One region of the Neobacillus sp. NRS-1170 genome, then DNA from elsewhere that is predicted to be linked to it. Evidence: predicted binding sites of a transcription regulator. Region 1 holds the regulator's gene; each other region holds the start of a gene.

What was found. The regulator Rex, encoded in region 1, represses fermentation and respiration genes when NADH is low (regulators of the CRP and FNR family bind a similar motif). The targets are predictions, from matches to a motif close to TTGTGAAATATTTCACAA.
Region 2: ACIFOT_RS19145 (lactate permease LctP family transporter) is a predicted target of Rex. The motif match lies at 1,973-1,990, and genes of this name have one in related genera.
Region 3: hcp (hydroxylamine reductase) is a predicted target of Rex. The motif match lies at 4,318-4,335, and genes of this name have one in related genera.

Annotation. Positions count from the first base shown of each region.
Region 1 covers NZ_JBITPF010000099.1:24,917-33,192, reverse strand. Annotated here, with positions in the region: gene ACIFOT_RS30945 (ABC-F family ATP-binding cassette domain-containing protein) at 1-1,243, opposite strand, end outside; gene moaC (cyclic pyranopterin monophosphate synthase MoaC) at 1,417-1,908, shown strand; gene ACIFOT_RS30935 (redox-sensing transcriptional repressor Rex) at 1,939-2,598, shown strand; gene ACIFOT_RS30930 (YhbD family protein) at 2,720-3,343, shown strand; gene ACIFOT_RS30925 (polymer-forming cytoskeletal protein) at 3,356-4,078, shown strand; gene ACIFOT_RS30920 (cytoplasmic protein) at 4,092-4,802, shown strand; gene ACIFOT_RS30915 (MDR family MFS transporter) at 4,815-6,332, shown strand; gene ACIFOT_RS30910 (YdiK family protein) at 6,386-6,586, opposite strand; gene ACIFOT_RS30905 (CPBP family intramembrane glutamic endopeptidase) at 6,583-7,305, opposite strand; gene groES (co-chaperone GroES) at 7,614-7,898, shown strand; gene groL (chaperonin GroEL) at 7,956-8,276, shown strand, end outside.
Region 2 covers NZ_JBITPF010000041.1:61,801-70,076, reverse strand. Annotated here, with positions in the region: gene ACIFOT_RS19150 (L-lactate dehydrogenase) at 1-166, opposite strand, end outside; gene ACIFOT_RS19145 (lactate permease LctP family transporter) at 195-1,811, opposite strand; gene ACIFOT_RS19140 (PhzF family phenazine biosynthesis protein) at 2,131-3,027, shown strand; gene ACIFOT_RS19135 (LysR family transcriptional regulator) at 3,062-3,952, opposite strand; gene ACIFOT_RS19130 (MFS transporter) at 4,259-5,449, shown strand; gene ACIFOT_RS19125 (hypothetical protein) at 5,583-5,747, opposite strand; gene ACIFOT_RS19120 (NAD(P)H-dependent oxidoreductase) at 5,934-6,521, opposite strand; gene ACIFOT_RS19115 (MarR family winged helix-turn-helix transcriptional regulator) at 6,638-7,069, shown strand; gene ACIFOT_RS19110 (phosphoenolpyruvate synthase) at 7,549-8,276, shown strand, end outside.
Region 3 covers NZ_JBITPF010000003.1:67,619-75,894, forward strand. Annotated here, with positions in the region: gene ACIFOT_RS00270 (hypothetical protein) at 1-2,060, shown strand, start outside; gene hcp (hydroxylamine reductase) at 2,474-4,147, opposite strand; gene ACIFOT_RS00280 (hypothetical protein) at 4,592-4,786, shown strand; gene ACIFOT_RS00285 (imm11 family protein) at 5,178-5,711, shown strand; gene ACIFOT_RS00290 (DinB family protein) at 5,876-6,379, shown strand; gene ACIFOT_RS00295 (DUF6454 family protein) at 6,639-7,589, opposite strand.

The sequences.
Region 1 (8,276 bases):
CCCATAATTCGTTAAGGACACGTTTGTTTGATTTTAGCTCTGCCTGCTCCTGGTCATAGTAGCCAATCGAGAGGTTTGTCCCGTAGTGAATCGTACCGTCCAATGCTGGCAGCTTTTTAATGATTGTTTTTAAAAGCGTTGATTTGCCGATTCCATTTGGACCAACCAGAGCTATACTTTCACCTTTAAAGGCCCGAAAAGAAATCCGCTCAGAAATCACATCACCGTCATATCCAACGGCAAGCGAATCCACCATAAGAATATCATTACCACTCTGCCGCTCAATTTCAAATGAGAACGAAGCAGACTTTTCATCCCCTAATGGACGGTCCATGACCTCCATTTTCTCAAGCTTTTTCCGCCGGCTTTGCGCCCGTTTGGTTGTTGAGGCACGGGCTAAATTGCGCTGAATAAAGTCCTGGAGGTTCGCAATTTCTTGCTGCTGCTTTTCATAAAGCTTCATGTCGCGCTCATAGTTGGCCGCTTTCTGATCTAGATATGAGCTGTAATTGCCAGTAAACCGCTGAATCTGCTTCCGGGATACCTCATACACCTGCGTGACGACTTTATCTAAAAAATAGCGGTCGTGGGAGACAATTAATATTGCACCATCATAACCCTGGAGATATTGCTCCAGCCATGAGAGAGTATCGATATCCAAGTGGTTGGTCGGCTCGTCCAAGATTAAAATGTCAGGTTTGGTTAATAGCAGTTTCCCTAAAGCAAGCCGGGTTTTTTGACCGCCGCTTAAACTGGCAATCATCGCATTAGAATCATGAAAATTTAATCCGTGGAGCACAGAGCGAATATCCGCCTCGAACTGGTAGCCGCCCTGCTCTTTAAATTTCACTTGAAGCCCGTCATATTCTTTTAAAATTCTTTCGTAGCGACTTGAGTCTTCGAAAATTGCAGAATCGGCCATTTGTTCTTCAAGCTTTCGAAGTGACTTCTCCATCTGACGAAGTTCCTCAAAAACAGTCAGCATTTCTTCCCAGATAGACAAATTGGATTCTAACCCCGTATTCTGTGCCAAATATCCGATGGTCACATCTTTTGGTTTAATAATTTCCCCGCCATCATGTGACAGATGACCGGCAATGATTTTCAGTAGCGTCGATTTCCCCGCACCATTGCGGCCAACAAGAGCAACGCGGTCTCTTGTTTGTAATTCCAGCTTTATATTCGATAAAATAAGGTCAGCACCATAATATTTTTGTAGTTGATTAACCTGCAATAAAATCATAAAATTCACCTCTATACTACTCAATATTTTACCGTATTCCCAAAGGTCCGGCAATAAAGCGGGTCAGTTTGCCTGATGAGAAAACCTCATGGACAAAAAAATGTACCGATAGTTCAAAGTTTCACAGACATAGAAAGAAAAATAGTGTATGATTTAATCGGAGGATTGTTTATATGGCAGAATTCACTCATTTTAATGAAGAAGGCAGAGCAAAGATGGTTGACGTCAGTGATAAACCAGAAACGGCGCGCACAGCTCTGGCTCATTCAAGCATAACAGTCAGCAGAGAAATTTTTGAAAAAATAACGAATCATGAAATGAAAAAAGGCGATGTCTTAGCTGTTGCGCAGGTTGCCGCCGTGATGGCCGCGAAAAAGACATGGGATCTTATTCCAATGTGCCATCCTATTCCATTAACGGGAGTGAATATCTCTTTCTCGTGGGAACAGGCCGGTGACAACTATCAATTACATATTGCAGCTTCTGTTAAAACAAAAGGTAATACAGGTGTTGAAATGGAAGCGTTAACAGCAGCGTCTGCCTGTGCATTAACTGTCTATGATATGTGTAAAGCCGTTGATAAAGGCATGGTCATCGGACCGACCTATTTAGTAGAGAAAACGGGCGGTAAAAATGGAGATTTTAAGAGAACAGAACTAGTTTAACAAAACTATTTATATGGGGTGTGGGAGATTATGAGTAATGAAACGATGAAAATACCACAGGCGACAGCCAAACGGCTGCCCCTTTATTATCGATTTTTAAAAAACTTGCATTCTTCCGGCAAGCAAAGAGTTTCATCAGCAGAATTAAGTGAAGCGGTTAAGGTTGATTCGGCGACAATCCGAAGGGATTTTTCCTATTTTGGAGCCTTAGGGAAAAAGGGCTATGGATATAATGTGAATTACTTATTAACCTTCTTCCGGAAAACATTGGACCAGGATGAACTGACAAAGGTTGCCTTAATTGGGGTGGGGAATCTTGGTACAGCCTTTTTAAACTATAACTTTTTGAAAAATAATAATACGAAAATTGAATGCGCTTTTGATGTCGATCCTGGAAAAATGGGAACGACGATTCGTGAGGTACCGGTTTATCATTTGGATGAGCTGGAGAGGGTAATCACCGAACATCAAATATCAGTCGCGATTTTAACCGTTCCGGCACAGGTCGCCCAAATGATTACAGACCGGCTTGTAAAGGCAAATGTGAAAGGAATCTTAAATTTCACACCGGCAAGATTAAATGTTCCGTCCTCGCTTCGTGTTCATCACATTGATTTAGCTGTCGAGCTGCAATCACTGATTTACTTTTTAAAGCATTATCCAAATCCAACAGATGAAATCGAAGAATAAAATGTTTAAGGGCTTTTCGCAAAATTTTGCGGAAGGCCCTTTTATTATTAGGACAAGTTTTTCGAATCTTTACAACGTAACAGTGTTATGTTACATTAATACACAGAAAGGGGTTTTAATCATGAGCGAGGAGTTAATTTCGAAAAAGGAATTATTAGAGCTGGCGGGAATATCCTATGGACAGCTGTATAGATGGAAGCGTAAAGACCTCATTCCGGAGGAATGGTTTGTAAGGAAATCCACGTTTACCGGCCAGGAAACCTTCTTTCCAAAGGAAAAAATCTTAGAAAGAATCAATAAAATTCAAACGATGAAGGAAAATTTATCGTTAGATGAACTAGCAGACATGTTTTCTCCTAGTCTAAGCGATTTGCAGTTAGATAAGGATGAATTAATAAAACGTAACATTGTTTCAAATGCAGTGATGAATTTTTACCTGGAAAATGACCAAGGCAGCCCAAATTTTAATTTTTCCAGAATGCTTGAAGTTTATGTTTTAGAGAAGCTGTTGCAGTCAGGGGAGATCAATTTGGATGAAGGGAAAATGCTGCTGCAGGTGCTAAAGGACAATGCCGCGCTGATTAAGCAAAAAAGCTGTGAACTCCTGATTACCCGCAAACTTGGTGTATCATCGTGTTTCTTACTGATTAATGCGGAAGAGATCCATTTTGAGAGGGGAACGAAGATTGTCGTGCAGGTTTCCTTAATGACCTGTATGGAAGAAATTAAGTCGAAATTATTATAAAGGAGAATCCTTATGGAATTGAAAAATAGAGGAGATTTGGCCATTAATGGCTTAGGTTCTTCAAACGGCGGACAATTTAACCTAGTTACATTGAATGGCAGAGGGACGATCAACAATGATGTGGAATGTCATGAATTTGAATGCAATGGATTAGGGACGGTCAATGGGAATGTGACAGCAGATATGGCCAGAGTAAACGGGAATGCCAAGTTTAAAGGAACATTCGAGAGCCAAAAGTTGACCGTTGAAGGGACCGCGAAATTTGAGAAGAACATAAATGTCAAAAATTTAAGGATCTCTGGGAAAGCTTCAGTGGGCGGGAGCGTAAAATGTGAGGAGATTAAACTTCGGGGTATGCTTTCAGTTGGGGAAGACTGCGAAGCTGAGTATTTTAAAGGAGAATACTGCTTCACGATCGGCGGGCTCCTAAACGCAGATCAAGTTGATATAAAGATTTATGGGGAGTGCAAAGCAAAAGAGATTGGCGGGCAAACAATAACAGTAAGGCAGCATAAAGGGTCGTTCATTGGAGCTTTATTCAAGCCAATTTTCAAAGCGCAATTAGAAACGGAGTTAATTGAAGGGGACAAAATTGACCTGGAAAATACGATTGCGAAAGTGGTGCGGGGCAATCAGGTCAGAATTGGACCGAACTGTCAGATTGATGTGGTTGAGTACACAGACGAATTTTCACAGGATAAAAATGCAGTTGTGAATGATATCAGAAAGGCATAAGGGGGGAAGGGAAATGAAAAAAGACGCAAACTTGATTATCAATGGTTCAGGAAGTTACCCTGGCGGCCGTTACGATAAAATCAGCATCAGAGGCGAAGGGACGATTGTAAATAATGTGGATTGCTCCTCTTTTCATGTATATGGAACGAGTGAAGCGGTCGAAAATGTTAAAACAGGTTCAGTAAAGATTTTGGGGGAGGCTGAGATTAAAGGGAATATCGAGGCTGAGGAAACGCTGATCATGGGGACGCTCTCAGTCGGAAGCCGGGCGCAATTGAAAAAAATAAAGATCCTTGGGCTGCTCGAAGTGGGAGAGAGACTCTTCGGCGATCAAGCATCGATTAAGGGAAGCATCGTAGTAAATGGCGATGTGGAATATGAAACCTTCGATTCGAGCGGCGGTTTTGAAATTAAGGGATTATTAACCGCGGATACGATTAAGGTGGGGCTGCGCTACGGCCAAAGCACTGCGGAGGAGATTGGCGGGGGAAAAATAACCGTCAAAAAGAAAAAGAACTCTCTTCTTCCCTTCGGAAAAGAGGTTGGGACTCTTAAAGTGAAAGTTATCGAAGGGGATGAAATTTTTCTCGAAAATACAACGGCAGATATTGTTAGGGGCAATCAGGTGAAGATTGGCCAGGGCTGTCAAATAGGCTTAGTGGAGTATCGGGAGCATCTAAGCCAGGATTCACAAGCAACGATAAAAACAAAGACAAAGATATAAAGGAGAAATCGGATGGTAGCAAAAGAGAGTAAATTAGGTTTGGTTGTCGCGGGGCTATTACTGGGGATATTGATGGCCTCGATGGATAACACGATTGTCGTCACGGCGATGGGAACGATTGTCGGTGATCTTGGCGGGCTGGAAAGCTTCGTCTGGGTGGTTTCCGCCTATATGGTCGCGGAAATGGCCGGGATGCCGATTTTTGGTAAATTATCGGATATGTATGGCCGAAAAAGGTTCTTTATTTTTGGATTGATATTGTTTATGGCCGGCTCGGCCCTTTGCGGAACAGCCGAAACGATCACGCAATTAAGTATTTACCGCGCGATTCAAGGGGTAGGCGGCGGAGCTCTTGTCCCGATTGGGTTTACGATTATGTTCGATTTATTTCCACCCGAAAAACGCGGGAAAATGGGCGGTTTGTTCGGGGCAGTTTTCGGGCTTTCAAGTATCTTCGGGCCGCTGTTAGGGGCGTATATTACCGACCATATCAGCTGGCATTGGATTTTCTATATTAATCTCCCGCTTGGCATTTTATCATTGATTTTTATCGTCATCTCTTACAAGGAATCGCCGATTCACCAGAAGCAGTCGATTGACTGGTGGGGAGCCGTGACGTTAATTGGCGCGGTAGTTTGTTTAATGTTTGCCCTTGAATTAGGGGGACAAAAGTATGATTGGGGTTCTTCGACGATTATTAGTTTATTCACGGGCTTCGGGGTTCTATTTTTGATCTTTTTGTTTGTCGAAACAAAAGCGAAGGATCCGATTATTTCGTTTGCGATGTTTAAAAACCAGCTGTTCGCTGGAAGTACACTAGTTGGCTTGTTTTACGGGGCCGCCTTTATGGCGGGAACCGTTTATATCCCGATTTTTGTGCAAGGGGTATATGGCGGAAGCGCGACAAATTCAGGGCTTATTTTATTGCCGATGATGCTGGGTTCCGTTGTGACGGCACAGGTCGGCGGCTTTTTAACGACGAAAATGAGCTATCGGAACATTATGTTTATTTCAGGTATCATCCTGATAGGCGGGTTTATCCTGTTAAGCACGATTACACCAGAAACAAGCAGGGCTATCTTGACCCTTTATATGATTGTCATTGGTTTAGGAGTAGGATTCTCTTTTTCCGTTTTAAGCATGGCCGCGATTCATCCATTCGGGATGGATCAAAGGGGCTCCGCTACCTCAACCAGCAACTTTATCCGCTCCCTAGGGATGACCATTGGGATTACAATTTTTGGAACGATTCAAAGGAGTGATTTTAAAGAGGGATTAGAAAAGGCGTTTTCTGGAATGGGGCCGATGCCTAAGGGCGGCGCATTCGGCGATTCCCGAGCGTTATTATCGGAAGAGGCAAGAAAGAACATTCCGCCGCAGATTCTCGATAAAATCACCGATGCCCTTTCCAGTTCCATTGTTCATACCTTTACATGGGCACTCGTTCCGGCAGGCATTGCCTTCCTCTTCATCTTTATCTTAGGCAAAGAACGAATGGTGTTCGATAAACAACAAGGGATTTCCAAATAAAAAAGGTGTCAGGCACCATTGTGAATTTTTCACATGGTGCCTGACACCTTTCATCATTTATCCACTTTGTTTTTATATTTGAAGTGAAGGGTGATCATTTTTAGACCGGAGCCGAAGTCAAAGGTGGCTAAGATAACGAGCAGGTAGCTGAAAAAGCCCCAGCCATTTGTTTGCACCTCATCAACGGCGAAGTAAGTAAATAAACCGCCGAGTAAAAAGTAAATCAATCCGGAAAACAAGGGTGAACGTCTCATAGAAAGCCTCCGATAAAGTTTTGAACCGCCTCGGCCTCCCGCATCAGTCTTTCGATATCCTCCCGGTAAACAGACTGAACGAGGACAACTAAGGTATTCATCGTGACATGCGCAAAGATCGGCACGATGATGCGTTTTGTTTTGACATAAAGAAAAGCAAAGGTAAAGCCCATAGCCGAATAAAGTAAGATATGCTGAAACTCCATATGGGCTGCGGCAAAAATAACAGAGCTGATAATTGCTGAGATAAAGAAATTAAATCGCTTATGAAGGGCACCAAAAATGATTTTTCGAAATACAATTTCTTCTAGAATTGGACCCACAATACTTGTTACAAAAATCGCCAACGGGAAGGTTTCGATAATGTTGACGATTTCCTTCGTATTCTCAGAACCCGCTTCAATGCCGATCAAGTGCTCAATAATAGCCGCCGCGTACTGGGCAAATAAAGCTAAGAAAAATCCAGCCACTGCCCACATCGCCGAGTACGAGAATGAACTTCCCTTCCGGTCGAAGCTTTGTCCTTTCATTTCGTTACGTAACATAAAAAGGATAATGATGAGTGCAATCGTAAAACTAGCCAATAGCCATACGGGCACTGCTAACTCCAGCTTGCCCCCAAAATGCCTAAAACCGAACATGAATAACGGAACGCCAATTAAACTGGAAAACTGCATAACGATATAAACAATTAAAATTATCCAATATTCCCTTTTCAAATAAGTAATCTCCTTCAGATCTATTTTTTAAAATTATAGAAATAATTCATAGGATTCCATCCTACATTTTACCTTTAAAAAGGGCCTCGTTCAATTTTGAACAATTTATCCAAAATCTTTGTATAGAAATTGCTGTATTTCACATACTGATTAAGGTTGAAAAAAAGATTTGCCCTCCCGTAAAAATTTTATGCTTCATACTTGCAAAAGATTTACAGATTCATTATTATAATAATTGTGTTAGCACTCATTCATAGAGAGTGCTAATAATGTCAGAATTACATATATTTTTGAGGAGGTTGTTTGATTTGTTAAGACCATTAGGTGATCGCATTGTCATTGAGCTTGTTGAATCAGAAGAAAAAACTGCAAGCGGTATCGTATTACCGGATTCAGCGAAGGAAAAGCCTCAGGAAGGAAAAGTTGTTGCCGTAGGTACAGGCCGTGTGCTTGAAAATGGCGAACGCGTTGCCCTTGAAGTTTCTGTTGGCGACCGCATTATCTTCTCAAAATACGCTGGTACTGAAGTAAAATTCGAAGGCGTTGAATATTTAATTTTACGTGAAAACGATATCCTTGCTGTTTTAGCGTAGTAAGGTTGATTTTTAAAAAATAAACATCTCAAATAATAAGAGGAGGTTTTTTGAACGATGGCTAAAGAAATTATGTTTAGTGAAGATGCGCGCCGCGCGATGCTTCGCGGTGTAGATACTCTAGCAAACGCAGTAAAAGTTACTCTTGGACCTAAAGGACGCAACGTGGTTCTTGAGAAAAAATTTGGTTCACCGCTTATCACAAATGACGGTGTAACAATCGCAAAAGAAATCGAATTAGAAGATGCATTCGAAAACATGGGTGCAAAGCTTGTTGCTGAAGTAGCAAGCAAAACAAACGATGTTGCCGGTGACGGTACAACAACTGCAACTGTTCTTGCTCAAGCAATGATTCGCGAAGGTTTAAAGAACGTAACT
Region 2 (8,276 bases), on a different contig from region 1:
GCATTCCATGGTTAAGATCCATCGCTTCGCCTTCGGCCTTTGCCTCATTTACGTCAATTAAGACTAGTTCCTCAGCGACTCCCTGGTTAATTAGTGAATAGGCATAACTACAACCTACAGCACCTGTTCCAACTAGTACAACACGATTTACTCTTTCTTTATTCATGGTAAAAAATCTCCCTTCTATTTAATAATTAAAATATTAGCCAGCTGATTAATGCAATTATTACAAGTAAACATAAGCTATATTTAATTGTCACTTTAAATAAATCACTTTCTTTTCCTGCTAATCCAACCGCTGCAGCTGCAACAGCGATAGATTGAGGTGAAATCATTTTAGCCATTGTGCCACCCATTACATTGACAGCAACCATTGTTTCAGGTGCTATACCAATTTGTGAAGCAGTGACAGATTGAAGTGGAGCAAATAAGGAACCACTGTTAACAACAGAGCCTGTTAAAAATACTCCTAACCAACCTAGCACTGGTGAGAATAAAGGAAATACTTCACCTGTTGATGCAAATGCTAAACCAAGTGTTGATGACATTCCAGAATAAGTACAAATATAAGCGAAAGCAAGTACACTACAAATTGTTAGGACTGGTGATAATAATTCTTTTGTAGTTTCTTTTGTAATGTCTCTCAGCTGCTTAATGCTGCAGCGAAAAAGAATGCTTGCAACAATGATTGTAATGACAATTGCCGTAGTAGTAGATGAAAGTAAATCCAATTTAAATACTGCAGCAAATGGAGTATCTTGCGGAACAATTGGTGCATGCTTAATAACTAAGTTGTTTAATCCTGGAATTGGCAGCATTAACACTAATTTTTCTAAAGGACCGCCGGGAATAAATAGATTTTTGAAAAATGATAGATTAAACAAAGTGACACATATGGTTAAAAATACAAAAGGCATCCAAGCATAAGCAACTTCTCCAAAAGAGTACTTAACCTGCATATTTGCTGCCTTTTCTTTATTTACTCGAAAAATCTCTTTAGGTTTCCATACTTGTAAAAATAGTGCTAGTGCTACTAAGCTCACAATAGCTGCAAAGATATCTGCTAACTGAGCACCTAAGAAAGTTAGAACAATTGCCTGTGTAAGTCCAAATGAAACACCGCTAACTAAAATCGCAGGGAATGTTTGTCTAATTCCTTTCAACCCATCGATAATAAATATTAGTAAGAATGCTATTACAATGCTTATTATTGGAAGGATCAATGCCGTATATCTTCCAACAACAAGCCCATCTAAACCTGTAAGTAGAGCGGGGACGGTTACTGGAATACCCATTGCTCCATATGCACCACCGGCAATGTTTGCAATCAAGCAAAGGCTAGCTGCATATATTGGACTAAATCCAAGTCCTACTAAAATGGCTGACGTTATCGCAACAGGTGCTCCAAATCCTGCAGCTCCTTCCAAAAATGCTCCAAATGAAAATGCTACTATAAGAACTTGCAATCTTTGATCCGCTGTAATAAAAGAGATACTATTCTCTATAATTGCAAATTTACCTGTTTTTACTGTTATTTTATAAAGGAAAATTGCAGCAAACACAATTGATGCTACTGGCCAAATACCGGCTAAAACTCCATAAATAGCTGACATCAAAACTAAAATAACAGGCATTTTATAAATAAAGACTGCAAAAGTTCCTGCTACAAGTATGCTGAAGAAGCCAGCGATAAAGCCCTTTAATTTAAAAACTGTCAGCATAACAATAAAAAAGATAATAGGAATGGCAGCTAAAATAGCTGACATCCATATGTTCCCCATTGGGTTATAAACTTGCTCCCATACATTCATGCTGTTCAACTCCTAGTGAATTGTAAGTCCTTTTTATTTTTAACAAACCAATTGATCACAATGTGAAATGTTTCACATTCCAATTTAAAAAATATATTTTTCTCTCTAGAAAGAATGGTTTTTACTATATTTCTGTTAACAGGGTTAGTATAGCATACAATTTGTGAAACATTTCACAATGTTTATGAATTAAATATGAACTTTAGGTTTAAATTGCATTAGTATTTCCGATTTATTAAATAAAAAAGGTTCATTTTACTAATGCATTAGCAAGGCATAGTATGGAGGTATCAAAAAATATTTGAAAGGAGTTAAGATGATGAGAGAATTAAGAGTTTATCATGTGGATGCATTTACAACAGAAAAATTTGGAGGTAATACAGCAGGGGTTGTGTTAGATGCAGAAAAATTAACGGAAGATGAGATGCAAAGTATCGCAAAGGAATTAAATTTACCAGAATCCGTATTTTTACTGCCTTCAAATAACAAGGAGATTGATTATAAAGTGAAATACTTTACTCCTGCTGAAGAAATCAACTTCTGCGGCCATGCAACTGTTGGGTTAACCTGGCTTTTGGCAACTGAGTTTGGTCTAGCCGAGAAAAAAGGTGGGATTGTGTTAGAAACGAATATAGGTAAAGTACCGGTTGTATGGCATAAAGAAAATGGAAACATAATTGATGTGGAAATGACACAAGTTACTCCAAAAACACAAGATTTCACAATTGACCTGGAAGAGCTTAGTCAGTTGATCGGCGTCAAACCAGAAAGCATCGACCCAACCTATCCAATCAAACTGGCGAATACCGGAAACTGGCATTTACTTGTTCCTATGAAAAACCAAATGAACATTGACAATGCTATGCCAGACTTAGCGGCTTTAGGGAAGCATAATAAAGAACATAATATCAGCACGACACACCTTTATACTTTTAACACCTCGAAAGAATGTGATTTATATACCAGAGATTTCGCACCTGGGATTGGCATACCTGAGGATCCCGTAACGGGGGCAGCAAACGGCGCATTAGCTGGTTTCCTCTATTTAGAAAGTGTTATTCCTCAAGGTGAGACGACACATCTTAAAATCGCTCAAGGAGATGCGATTGGAAGACCTGGAATGCTTTACGTGACTGTCATTCCGAATGAATCAGAACCAGTCATCAAAGTAGCAGGAGCAGCTACCATCACCATTCGCGGAATCTTAACGATATAAACAAAACAGCTTGAATGAAGTGCCTTCTTTAGGCCTACTTATTCAAGCTCTGGTCTTGTTTAAAATGTTCTTTTAAGATCTCCATAAATTTCTTAATGGAAGGTGCCGCTTGCTTAATAGATTTTAACGCTATACCTATTTCACGATACAAAACCGTTTCAAGTGGAATCACTTTCATGTTAGGAGTATTTTTCGGCAGGACCATTTCTGGGATAATGGTGATCCCTAGCCCTTCTTGAACCATAGAAATAATTGTATTGTTATCTTCTATTTCAAAAATAACATTAGGATGTACGTTATTTTCTTTAAGGAGCCTCTTTATTAAAAGATCACAACCTGCTTTTGGCATAATAAATGATTCATTATGTATTGATTTGACTTTAACTGGTTTCAGTGTGTTCAATCGATGATTTTCAGGTACTAAAACAAATAATTCGTCTTTTAGTAATTGAATGGTATCAAATTCTCTAACAGGAAGCGTTAAAAAACCAATATCAACCGTTCCTGAAGTGATCCAATCCTTGATATCGTCGTAGCCGCCTTCATATAACTCTATCTGGATGCCAGGATATTTATTTATGAAGTTACGAATGAGACCTGGAAGAAATTTGGACGAAAAACTGGGGAAAGTCCCGATTTTAATGCTTCCTACTTCGATTCCTTGTATAAGTGCCGCTTCCTGCTCAAGCAATTTTGCATGATGAATGAGCTGACGAATATGCGGTAAAACTCGCTCTCCCGCATCTGTTAAAGATATTCCGTTCCGATTACGCCGAAGCAATACGATTCCTAATTCTGTTTCAAGTGTTGAAATGTTATGACTAACTCCTGATTGTGACAACCCTAGCTTTTCGCCGGCTTTTGTAAAACTGCCGCTTTCAACAACCGCTAAAAAAACTTCGTACTGAAAAATAGCCAATATCACCACCCCCATTCATTCCTATTTTGAACTTTATTTTTGACTACTACAATCTAAGTCTATTTTAATAATATAGAAAAAAGATATCTTCAGTATACTAGATAAACCTTTTGTTTTCCTCGGAGGTAATTCATTTAACCAACCTCAATTACTTATAGTACGGTTCTCCTTGACCTTTCTCTTTAAAGATTCTAGATAATAAATGGCTGGTAAAAAGTATGGGCTTTCCTAGTAAAAATGTTTTATGGTATGATGTTTAAATTGTTTACTGCCTTGTTTCACATTTACATTCATCTAAGAAAAGAGGTATTTATGTACTCTACAGAATTATCCAAGCGACATTGGTTGCTCATCTTTACACTTTCTTTATTAACATTTGTCCTCGGGACAAGCGAGTTTGTTATCGTCGGGATCTTAACCGATATTTCCTCGGGTCTTCATATAACAAATGCCAAAGCAGGCACACTGGTTTCTGCGTTTGCCATTACCTTTGCCATTGCCACACCACTCGTGATGAGCGCAACAAGTCATTTTCCTAAGCGTAAATGGATGTTGTTTTTGATCGGAACGTTCATCATCCTGAATGCTTTGTGTGTAATTTCGACGAGCTACATCATGTTCCTTGTACTTCGGATGATGACGGCGATTGTAACAGGAGTTTTAATCTCACTTGCCATGATTGTTGCAAGTGAAACCATTCCAAACGCAAAGCGAGGACTTGCTATATCATTTGTTTTCGGTGGTTTTACACTTGCAAACGTGGTTGGAGTACCAATTGGCACTGTAATAGCTGAATGGTACAACTGGAATGCAACCTTCCTGTTAACGACTTTTCTGGGTGGAATTGCGTTTTTGGCATCATTCTACGTTTTGCCTAATAAGCTCAGTCAATTTCGCAGTTCGATGCGTGATCAATTTTCTTTGTTGACACACCCACGAATCTTAATGGCGTTTTTCATTCCATCTCTAGGATTTGGAGCGACGTATGCCGTTTATACGTATCTTGTTCCGATCCTGAATGGAATGGAAGCACCGAGTAATTCCATCAGTTTGATATTGTTTGGCTACGGATTTATTTCGATTTTCAGCAACATTCTCGCTGGTAAAATTGCCAGCTACAATGCGATCGGGCGCCTTCGAATGGTTTTCCTTGTGCAAGCAATTGTTCTGATCAGTTTATATTGGACGACAAATAATCTACTCTTTGGATTGATTAACATTGGCTTGATGTCATTAATGGCCATCCTTTTAACAACATCTACCCAGCTTTATTTGATTGACCTTGCTGGTATTTATCAACCAAAAGCGACAGGACTCGCTGCTTCACTGATGCCAGTCGCAAGCAATATCGGTATCGGCATGGGTTCCGCAGTAGGTGGAATGGTTTACCATCAAGGAAATTTGATGAATGTGACATTGGTCGGCGGATTGATTGCAATACTAGCAAGTCTTCTAACTTTTCTAAGCCATCACTTGGACCAAAAACAAACAAACCCCGCATAAGAGAGAATCTGCGTACGCTTTGGCAAGCTTTGTTTTGACACCTTCAGATGGACAAAATCTTTCCGTTGCATATTAAAAGAAGAAAGAAGTATCAAGAACGTTGAAGTGTTCTTTGATACTTCTTTCAAATGCCTCAAAACCAATAGTATTGAATCTTTTTATCTTTGCTAGATAGGTTTTCAATTATTTCTTCTATGCCTGTATTATTTTCTACATTAGCTAATTCACGTGCCAGCTCAATATTTGGCACATCATCATTTCGACTTAGTTGAGAAGCTAACAGGTTCACTACTGACATAATGATCCCTCATTCAAATTTAATTCTTGTACATACATCAGAAATTTTTCCGTATAGAATACTCTAAGCATTCCAGACAAAAAAGATAAGCTAAACAAGATATCTCAACAATGATTGGATTTTTTCTCCGTCACTTATGATACGGTTCTTTCTCCGTGGCATATCTAAATGAGATATCGAGTTATCTTAATGAACTAGTCTTTTAAAATAATTTAAAATCTTGTCTAGTTTTTTCATTTGGTTTCCCTTTGGACTTTCCATATTCCCAAATTCAAAGAACTTCACTTTCTTGATTCCCACGAAATTAAATAAGGCTCTTTTCATTAGAATTTTATGTGCATTATTCAACCAAAAAAATGGATAGTGCGCAGGCCCCTTCATGGTAGATATACAGATTACCGACTTTCCTTTCAGCAGCCCTTCCGGAAAATATCCCTGCTTATCTTTATAGGCAAAATTAGAAGCGAATAATTGGTCGATATATCCCAAAAGCATCGCTGGAGGTCTTCCCCACCAAATAGGGTAGATAAAAACAATCTTATCGGCCCATGTAAGTTGCTGTCTATATTTTTCAATATTAGGATCACTATGCATATCTCGTCTTCGTTTTAGCTCGTTAAACACCAGAAGTGGATTAAAACCCTCATCATATAAATCCAACACCTGTAACTCTTTAATATGAGGATTCTGTTTACTGCCTTTGATAACGTTTTGTAAAAAAGCATAATTTAAACTTTTATGATTTGGATAAGTATAAATAATTAACATTTTCATAAGGCACCTCTTAATTATCATTTGATAACTAAATTGTAGCATCCTTACATTTGATTATCAATTGATAATTGTTTTTTGATAACTATTTTGTTATCTTGTCTTTAAGAGGTGAGATCATGAACAAAAAAGAACTTTTTTACAAGCTCGTATCATTTACAGCTGCTGTTCATCGTGTAACAAATGAATTAACGAAAAATGCAAAGCCAGATTCAATCTCGCAAGTTCAATATAATATTCTTGAATTTATCACAGTTAGTCAGCCTGTAACTCCTAGTGAAATTAACGATTGTCAGAATATGTCTATGTCAAATACTAGTCGTGAGCTAAGCAAGTTAAGTGAGAAGAAATTAATTGAAAAGATGATTGATAGCAAAGACCGACGAAAACAATATGTTCGTCTATCGCAGGATGGGGAAGTTGTAATGAACGAAGCATTTGCTGCAATTGAATCCCGTTTCCTTAATCGAATACAAAATGCTTCTAAAGAAGATTTAATAGAGATTGAACTTGCAATCGATACTCTTCATAAAAAATTATTCTATCCTTAAGCATAAGTTCTAATTTTTTTATATTACTATTAAAGGAGCGCATTTCAATTTGAAATGCGCTCCCTTAATAGTTATTTCCCATAATCTTTTTTCTTCATTAAACCTTTCCTGCTATTCTGAAAGTTCTCCTTTTTCGATTAAAAACCTCATTTACTTGTGGTAAGGTTCACCGCGATTAATCCGAAATTTTATCGAATAATTATATTCCGGACTCATAGTAAATTCAATTAACTAACTATCCGGCAGGTTCTCCAGTTCCTGAAAGACCTTTATTTTTATATCCTCGCCTGATGTAATCGATAGTAAAGGAAGATCAATTGCAACCCTATAAAAAAAACATTTTTTGCCTTTAAAAGAAGGATTTTGCTGCAAGCAGCAAAGCCTACAAAAGCCCGATTGATAACATTTAATTTGGTCATTTAAACTGAAACTCAAAATACAATTGATATCAGTGGTGTTAAGCTGAAAGGGTGATAGGAATGGAGAAATTCGTTTTGCACCTTAATGAAGTTGACAAAGAATCATTACCATACGTTGGGGGAAAGGGCGCAAACCTTGGTGAAATGACGAAGGCTGGCTTCCCTGTGCCGCAAGGCTTTTGCGTGACCATATCAGCGTACCAGGCTCACGTGAGAAAAAGCAAAGAGATGGATGGGTTCTTCACCGAGCTTGACCAAGTTCAGGCAGATAACCTAGAAGAAATTCGTAGGTTGGGACAGAAAATTCGTGAATCTATCGAGCACCTATCCATTCCATGGGATGTACAGACTGCCATCGTAGAGGCGTGGCAGCAGTATGGGATGGGGAAAGCCTTTGCGGTTCGTTCGAGTGCAACCGCCGAAGATTTGCCCAGCGCTTCTTTTGCCGGTCAACAAGAAACTTATCTTAATGTACGGGGTTTGCAGCAACTCCTTGATGCCGTTCGTCACTGCTGGGCATCGTTGTTCACGGACAGGGCCATTTCATACCGGACGAAGAACGGTTTTAATCACCGGCAGGTTTTTCTATCCGTGGTGGTTCAAGAAATGATCTTCCCATCCGTATCTGGCATCATGTTCACAGCGGACCCTATTACGGGAAATCGGAAAGTCACCTCTATTGATGCCAGTTTTGGATTAGGGGAAGCCTTAGTATCCGGACTGGTATCAGCAGACCTCTATCAGGTTAAAAGCGGTCAAATCATCCAAAAGAAGATTTCCGACAAAAA
Region 3 (8,276 bases), on a different contig from region 1:
CTCTATATCAGGAACAAAACTCACTTCTGTCTCTGAAAACGAAATTACAGGAAATCAAAGCGCAAGAAGAAAAAGAAAAGGAATTACAGCTGGGGTTAAAAGAACAGCTTGAAAAGACAAAAGGCAGGATAGAAAAGCTTACAAGAAATGTAGAAACCTTGGAGGAGTTTGATCAAGACAAGACTCTTTATCAAGAAAATAAACGGGTAAAACTAGAAAAAGAGAAACAACAGGAAGCCTTGACCATTCAGCAGCAAGAAATAGGAAAAGAGCACCAAAAGACAGTTGAACTGCAAAACCAGTGGAATCAAACGTATGTAGAATGGAAGCTTACAACCGAACAAAATATAAAGGAGATTAAGTTCTTTATTGAAGAAGCGGTTTATCCTGCTGATGAAAAAGCAGACCAATGCGAAGATGTCCCTCGGTTATCACCACATTTTTTACAAGAGATAAATGGTAGTATCGAAGAGCTAAAACAGCTCCAAAAATCAAAAGAAGAACAGGCCAGAGAATTACTTGTTCTTCAAGCAAAAAAAGAAACCGAACAAAAGCAGCAAAAGAAATTAGAGAAAAAACTCAATGCTTATAATCAGGATTGGAATAAAGCTCCAGAACCAGATGAACCCATGAGTATATTAGAAAATATGCTGCAAACAGCACAGAAGGAAGTAAAGACAGCAGAAAAAGAAGAACGGGAACAAGGAACAGCTGTAACAGTGGCGGAAACATCCTTAAAGCACGCGATTGAACAGCGTGATAAGTCAGGAAAGAAAGTCGAAAAGCATGGAAAACAACCTGAACAATGGGCAGATATTGATTTAGAAGTAAAGGAAGTAGAAATTAAAGACCAAACGAAATTAACGAAAGAGGAAGTAAAGCAGGCAGAGAAACATCATAAAGAAACGGAAACCAATATTGCAGGCTTCGAAGGTGATTTGTTAACCTTATCCGTTATCCTAAAAGAGGAAGCCGCAGCATTTACGAATAATGATTTAGAACAAATTAAGAGTCTAGGTAAAGCATGTATCATATCCTGGTGCGAAGACCATCAAGCTATTCAGGAAAAAGGTCAAGAGAAGCATGCGAAAATCGATCAATCATTGCGTAATTTAAAGCTCACGATTGAAGGCAAAGATTGGGAGATTCGTTTTAAAAATGAAGTTTTAACAACACTAGACCATATGGATACAAGGCATTATGCGCATATCCAGACCATCGTTAAAAACATGAAACGTTTTTCACAAAGTGGATTGGAACAATTAGAACGCGACAAGGAAAGAGCGGAAAAGGCTCAAAACTTCTGGGCCAGCCGTGCCAGCATGAAAGTGATGAGCATATCAGAGGCCATTCGTTCCATGATTGCGAAGATGAAGCTGAAAAATGAACGAGGTTCTTTTCCGCTCGTCCAGCTCAAAGAAGACATTTTACCTAAAAAGGCTGAAGATATCGAACCACTGCTGAAGCAGCACTTTGTAGCTGCCATTAATAAAATTACCAAACAATTTGATATGATTGATGATCATAATCGAGCACTAGATGAAGAAATTAAACAACTGATTAGTGATGAGCAAATATTATTTGTATCACTTCGAAATCGATATCCAGAGCTGCTCGTCTATAATATGCGGACAGATAATGCCTTTATGTACGGGAAACCGCAAAAAGAGCATTATTCAACCTGGCAGACAATTAATCAAGGTTCTAAGACGAAATCCGATGGAAGTGGAGGACAGAAGTTATCAGCCCGAATGGTTATGATGATGATGTTATTATCGGTTAAAAGCGAAACAGATCAAAGCTGGGTTCCTTTAGTCTGTGATAATCCGTTCGGACAAGCTGCATCGGCACATGTCCTTGACCCGATCTTCGCAGTTGCCGAAAAACTGAAGTTCCAATTCATCGTCGTCACTCCGCCCGAACTTGTGAAAACGGAAATCAGTCAAAGATTTGATGCCTATTATAAATTGGACTTTATTCGTGAAAAAGGAAAAGAAATTGTTTCAGACACGATTGTTCCAGCATTTCGGATTTACCAGGGAGAGGGAGTAGCACAATAAAATAACACAATGAAATCGACTTTGGGATCCCCAATTAAGCAAATAAAGGGTTCCGTTTTCGGGTGCATTCTTGCCTTTTTGGCTTTTTTTATAGAAGTAAGAGGCAGATTTGTTCAACAAACTCATTATTAAGTGCATTTAAATAAAAATAAAAAAACCCATTCCTTGGTGATTCGTTAAGAATGGTTTAACACCGCCAAATCTATTGTCAGTTGTTTTAAGTTTACTTTAAAAACTCTATGATTTTTTGGAAATTCTTTGTGTTTTCAGTGATAAATTCCTTTAATGTATCTAAATTAAATGTCAGTAGATGATTTTGCTTTAATATATAAACGGAAAAATCAAGGGAAAGTCACTGACTTTCCCTTGATCATTCATTTTATCCTTCATCCCAGACGGGATTAGGACTATTATTAAACTAATATACTTTCTTGAATTTCAATTGAGCTGTTCATGAACATTTCCATATCGTCTTTTGTATTTGAAATGCCGCCTACACCAAAATTCTCAATTAAGAAGTTCGTCACGTTTGGTGATAAGAAAGCTGGTAATGTTGGTCCAACGTGAATATTTTTCACACCTAAGTAAAGTAAAGATAAGAAAACGATAACCGCTTTTTGCTCATACCATGCGATATTGTAAGATAACGGTAATTCATTTACACTTTCTAATCCGAATGCATCTTTCAGCTTCAATGCAGTCATGACTAGAGAGTAGGAATCGTTACATTGACCGGCATCAAGTACCCTTGGAATTCCGTTGATATCACCTAAATCTAGCTTATTGTATCGATATTTTGCACAACCGGCTGTTAAAATGATAGTATCTTTTGGAAGCTCTTCGGCAAACTCTTTATAATAGGTTCTGCTCTTATGGCGACCATCACAGCCAGCCATTACAAAGAATCGTTTTATATCACCCTTTTTCACAGCTTCTACAACTTGATCAGCTACTTGAGCCACTTGATTATGCGCAAATCCTCCAACAATTTCACCGTTTTCAATTTCTACTGGTGGTTGGCATTTCTTTGCATGCTCAATAATAACGGAGAAATCTTTTGTACCATCTTCATTTTTAGGAATATAGGTTACACCCGGGGCAGCAGTTGACCCAGTTGTATACATTCTTCCTTTATAAGATTCCTTTGGTGGAACAATACAGTTTGTTGTCATAAAAATAGGACCGTTAAAGCTCTCGAATTCACGAGTTTGTTCCCACCACGCATTTCCATAGTTACCGACAAAGTTATCATATTTTTTGAATGCTGGATAATAGTGTGCTGGAAGCATTTCACTATGTGTATACACATCTACTCCCGTGCCTTCCGTTTGTTTTAATAACTCTTCCATATCTTTCAGGTCATGACCGCTAACTAAAATTCCCGGATTTTGACGTACACCAATGTTTACTTTCGTCATTTCAGGATGACCATACGTTGATGTATTTGCTGTATCTAAAAGCTCCATGGCATGAACGCCGTACTTTCCACATTCCATTGAAAGTTCAATCAATTGTTCCATACTTACTGAATCATCTGTGATCTTTGCAAGTGCTTTTTGCATAAAGGCATCTAGCTCTTCATTTTCATAGTTAAGATTTGCTGCATGCTCTAAATATGCAGCCATTCCTTTCAAACCGTAGGTCACTAACTCTCTTAATGAACGAATATCTTCATCACTTGTAGCTAAAATACTAACTTCATGAGAAGCAGATTTCATTTCAAGCTGATTATTTGTTTCACCATACCAAGTGACAAAATCGCTATTGTTGTCTAAAGTGCACCCTGCATTTCTGATTGCCGCTTTAATTTCTTCCCGGAGTTTTAATCCTTCTCTTACAGTATTAAAAAATTCATTTTTATCCCAATTTGCATTTGTAATTGTCATAAAAAGACCATTTATGATAAACTGATCTGTTTTCTTTTGATTAATCCCGACTTCACGAGCCATTGTATTCACAATCGCGACTCCCTTAATCGTGTAAATCAATAAATCTTGCATATTTGCTAAATCATCTTTTTTTCCACATACTCCAACAACTGTACAACCTGTTCCTTTTGAGGTTTCTTGACATTGGAAACAAAACATACTCATTTATAATTTCCTCCAGTGAATGATTTTCGATTTCTAATTTTTCTTCTATAAACACTTTCTCTTATTTAGTGTGAATTATTGAATAAGTATCATAAGCGATTAAAAATATAATCAACTTGTTTACGTTGTTATTATAAATTCCTTAATTTTAAATTTGGAGTTCTTTATGAATCTGTTCACAAACAAGTCAAAAAGATTTGAATACTTCATGACAAAAAGGACAAGTGGATGGGGTTTGAAATAAAAACCTAGTTGAATACAATATTTGGTTTAAATTGAACTATCAGTAAGATTTAGGACCTTATTTAAAAAAAATTTGAGCTTGTGAAAATTTTTCTTCTTGTACTAACGGAGCAGGCTAGTTGAAGAAAGGAAAATTTAGGATAATTGTCGAATAAGGATTTTAAGAAAGATATATTGCTTTTGGGGGATAAATTTATGACAATCCCATTTTTGTACATAGGTTGGTTTTTAATGCCAATTCTGTCGGTTGTATTTTGTCTTAACCTAGTTTCTGTAATTAAGAAAGTTAAAAAAGATGAGAAAACGACTACTAATACTTTATGGATGACAATATCATTTACATTTATCGTATGGAGTATTGCGATTGTAGCTTCTGAAGGTATTTATTAGACAAACGGTTCGTCGCTATAGATGGGATGGCTGCGGTAATCCTGTTTTTTTATTGAGCTACTATGAAAATAAACTTCTCTAACTCCGAAAAAAGACAAAGCTAAAGAAGACCCTGCTTAATTGTTAAAAAAAAGAGAAGAGCGTTAATTAGTAAGTCTATGGATTAGAGTTGACTGGATTAAGGTCAGTATCAGTATTGACATTTCCTAACCATTTTCATTCTCTGTGGTGCAGCACTGATTTTGTGCTGCATGGATGGCTAACGGGTGCTTGAGTTTAAGAAAGGGTTGCTGCGGCGATCCTTTTTTCTTGTTGCACTAACGATGCAGATTAATTTAAGAAATACACCTATGATATTATTAAGTAAATATCGTTTAATGCAGGTGATACTATGTTTTGGATTTGGGCAATTCCTGATAAATACCCTAACAAAAGAATTGGTGAATACATTAAGGGTTCTAGTACAGATAGATTCGTTTTTAGACAAGGTAAAGTGATTAGCGAAGCTGTCATTTCACCAAAAATCGTTTTTGAATGTTCGGAAAAATATTTATCAGATGTACTACCTAACAGTGGTCAATTAATAGTCGTTTCAACAAAGGTTTTAGATATATTGCAGGATGTTTGCCCTCAAGATATACAGGTATTTGATGCAAATGTTTTTGTAGGAGAAAAGAAAATTCCTAATTATTATTTAATAAATATTGTTAATGCTGTAGAGGTGATTAACAAAGAGGCATCAGAATTTACAACTATTAAAGGAACCAATGCAATACTTGGTTTCGAAAAAATAGTTTATAAAGTAGACGGTTTGGGACAATTTAATTTAGTTAGAAATGCTGACTATCATTCTCATATTTTAGTTTCAGATTATATAAAGAAAAGATTTGAAAAGGAAAAAATAAAGGGGGTGCAATTCAACTAACGGGTGCAAGAGTTGAAGAATGGGATGGCTGCGGCGATCCCATTTTCTTTTTGTGCTAACGAAGCAGGTTAGCTGAAGAAGGATTATTATAAATAAAACAGCATATATATATTGTGGCATCAAATGTCAATACGAAAAACAAGTGGAAATGGAGGGAATTTAATATGACACACCCAGCATTAAAAATGTACAACTACCACGTATGGGCAAATGGAGTTATAATTGATCGTTTAAAAGAACTTCCAAAGGAAGTTTATTATAAGGAAATTCAAAGTGGTTTTTCTTCGGTATCAAAGGTATTGTCTCACATTTATCTCACAGATTATGCATGGTTTGACATTATCTCAGGTAAAAGTATGAATGATGCAATGGCGGTCACGAATCAATTAAGAGAACAGGTGGAAACGAAAAGTATTGAGGAAATGAAAAAAATATTTCAAGACTTATCCGAACGAAACAAAGCACTTCTGAACAGTCAAGAAGATATTGAAAAGTTGATTGTGGTGGATAATCCATATGCTGGGTTGCTTGAAACTTCTATTTCTGAATCGGTACTACACGTTGTCACTCACGGATCATATCACCGTGGCAATATAGCTACTATGTTGCGACAAATGGGGCACACCTCCGTTATGCAAGATTTTGGACTTTACCTATATTCAAAATAGAAGAGAGTAACTCAAGCACCATCCACTTTAAATGGACCAGTTCTTCAACTAACGGGTGCAAGAGTTAAACAAGGTGTTGCAGTGGCAGCATCTTTTTTCTAATTAAGCAAAAGAAGCAGGTTAGCGAGTATCCGTCAGATAATCGTATTAAACTGAGGGAGTAGAAGAAATGATAAGATACAGTAAATGTGTTTATTTCTGAAAGAGAGTACCTATAAAGAAAACTTTGATGTTTGGCATCAAAGTTTTCATCTAAAAATTATTTTTTACTAATGTTTGTTTCATATATTAGCATAGAGGATTGATCATCATCAGGAACAGCGTACATTTTCATTCCTTGTGCTGTATTTTCAAGGAATACTGGATTGCGCGTGACAACATGTCCCTGAGGAGAAAACAGAGAAATTGGCAGTTCATGAACCATATCCATTGTTTTCATATCCAGTAGGGCTAGTCCGCCCAATTCATATTTGGCAGTTGATGATCCTGGTTGTGGCAATTCCGTAATACCACTGCATATCAGATTGTCTTTGCCTGCATTCTCGCAGTCCTGATAATCGATAAAGTGGCTGGGATTATTTGTTTTTTGAACAACATTTCCTTTTTCATTAAACTCATAAAAGGTTCTTGAACCCCAACTCACAGCTTTTAAAGTTCCGTTTTTTTCATCGCGAACGATTCCTCCAATGTGGTCATTCGCACGAAATACTTCTTGGGACTCCATCGTTTCCGGATTCACTTTATAAATGATAGACTTGCTATTTGGGCGATATTCTGCAACAGGAACCCAGATTGATTTACCATCAAAAGCAATTCCTCCAGGATGATACACATCCCCTTCACCAAGCTTTAAATCTTTTAGGAGTTTTCCTTCTTTGTTAAAAAGAAATAGGTGTCCGACTCCTTTACCTGGTGTACGATCATAACCATCTTTCGGCTGGTCGTATTTAACAGGTTTTTCAAGAATTTCTACAGAAGACATGTAGTACAAGTCTCCGACTTTCGTCATTCCTTGTGGATGATAGGTGTTAAATTTCAGATCAACTTTTTCTTTCTGTTCCCAAATATTATTGCGAGTAAGTTGTTGGAATTTTTCTGTGAGTTGTTTTCCTTCTGAACCAGAAAAAAACGTGTTAGGATTTGCAAAAACTGTTGTTCCGGTTCCAATAACAAGCGTGGTAGCCAGTGCAAGAATTACTTTTTTCATCATTTCATCCTCCTGATTTTTAAGGGATAAAATAATTTAAAATTATTCAGGCAGTAAAAAAATTGATTAATCAACTGGATGTTAACCTTTATTTAAAAGATATGTTTATCAGTTAAACAATTGAAGGCTAAAGTTACCTCTATCAAACAATAGGTTATACTGTTGCACTTTAAAGTTAGATCATAACAAATCCAGTTGATGTCCTTGCCCAAAGTCATCTTAAATTTCCCCTTTTTTATGATGCTTTATGTATCTTACTATAGTAATGTTAAGTGAGAGTAATTGGTGTGTTAGGTATTTGTAAAGATTCCTATACTAACGAGGATTTATTGCTGCGGGAGCCTTTTTCTTCTTCGACTACTATGAAAATAAACTTCTCTAACTCCGAAAAAAGACAAAGCTAAAGAAGACCCTGCTCAATTGTTAAAAAAAAGAGAAGAGCGTTAATTAGTAAGTCTATGGATTAGAGTTGACTGGATTAAGGTCAGTATCAGTATTGACACTTCCTAACCATTTTCATTCTCTGTGGTGCAGCACTGATTTTGTGCTGCATGGATGGCTAACGGGGCTGGTTAGTTTAAGAAATTTTGGGGGATTGTGGTATTTATAAAATTCTGAAAATGTATAATTAATAAAACGAATTGGAAATTAAAGTAAAAACACCAAAAGGATGTGATATTTATCAAGAAA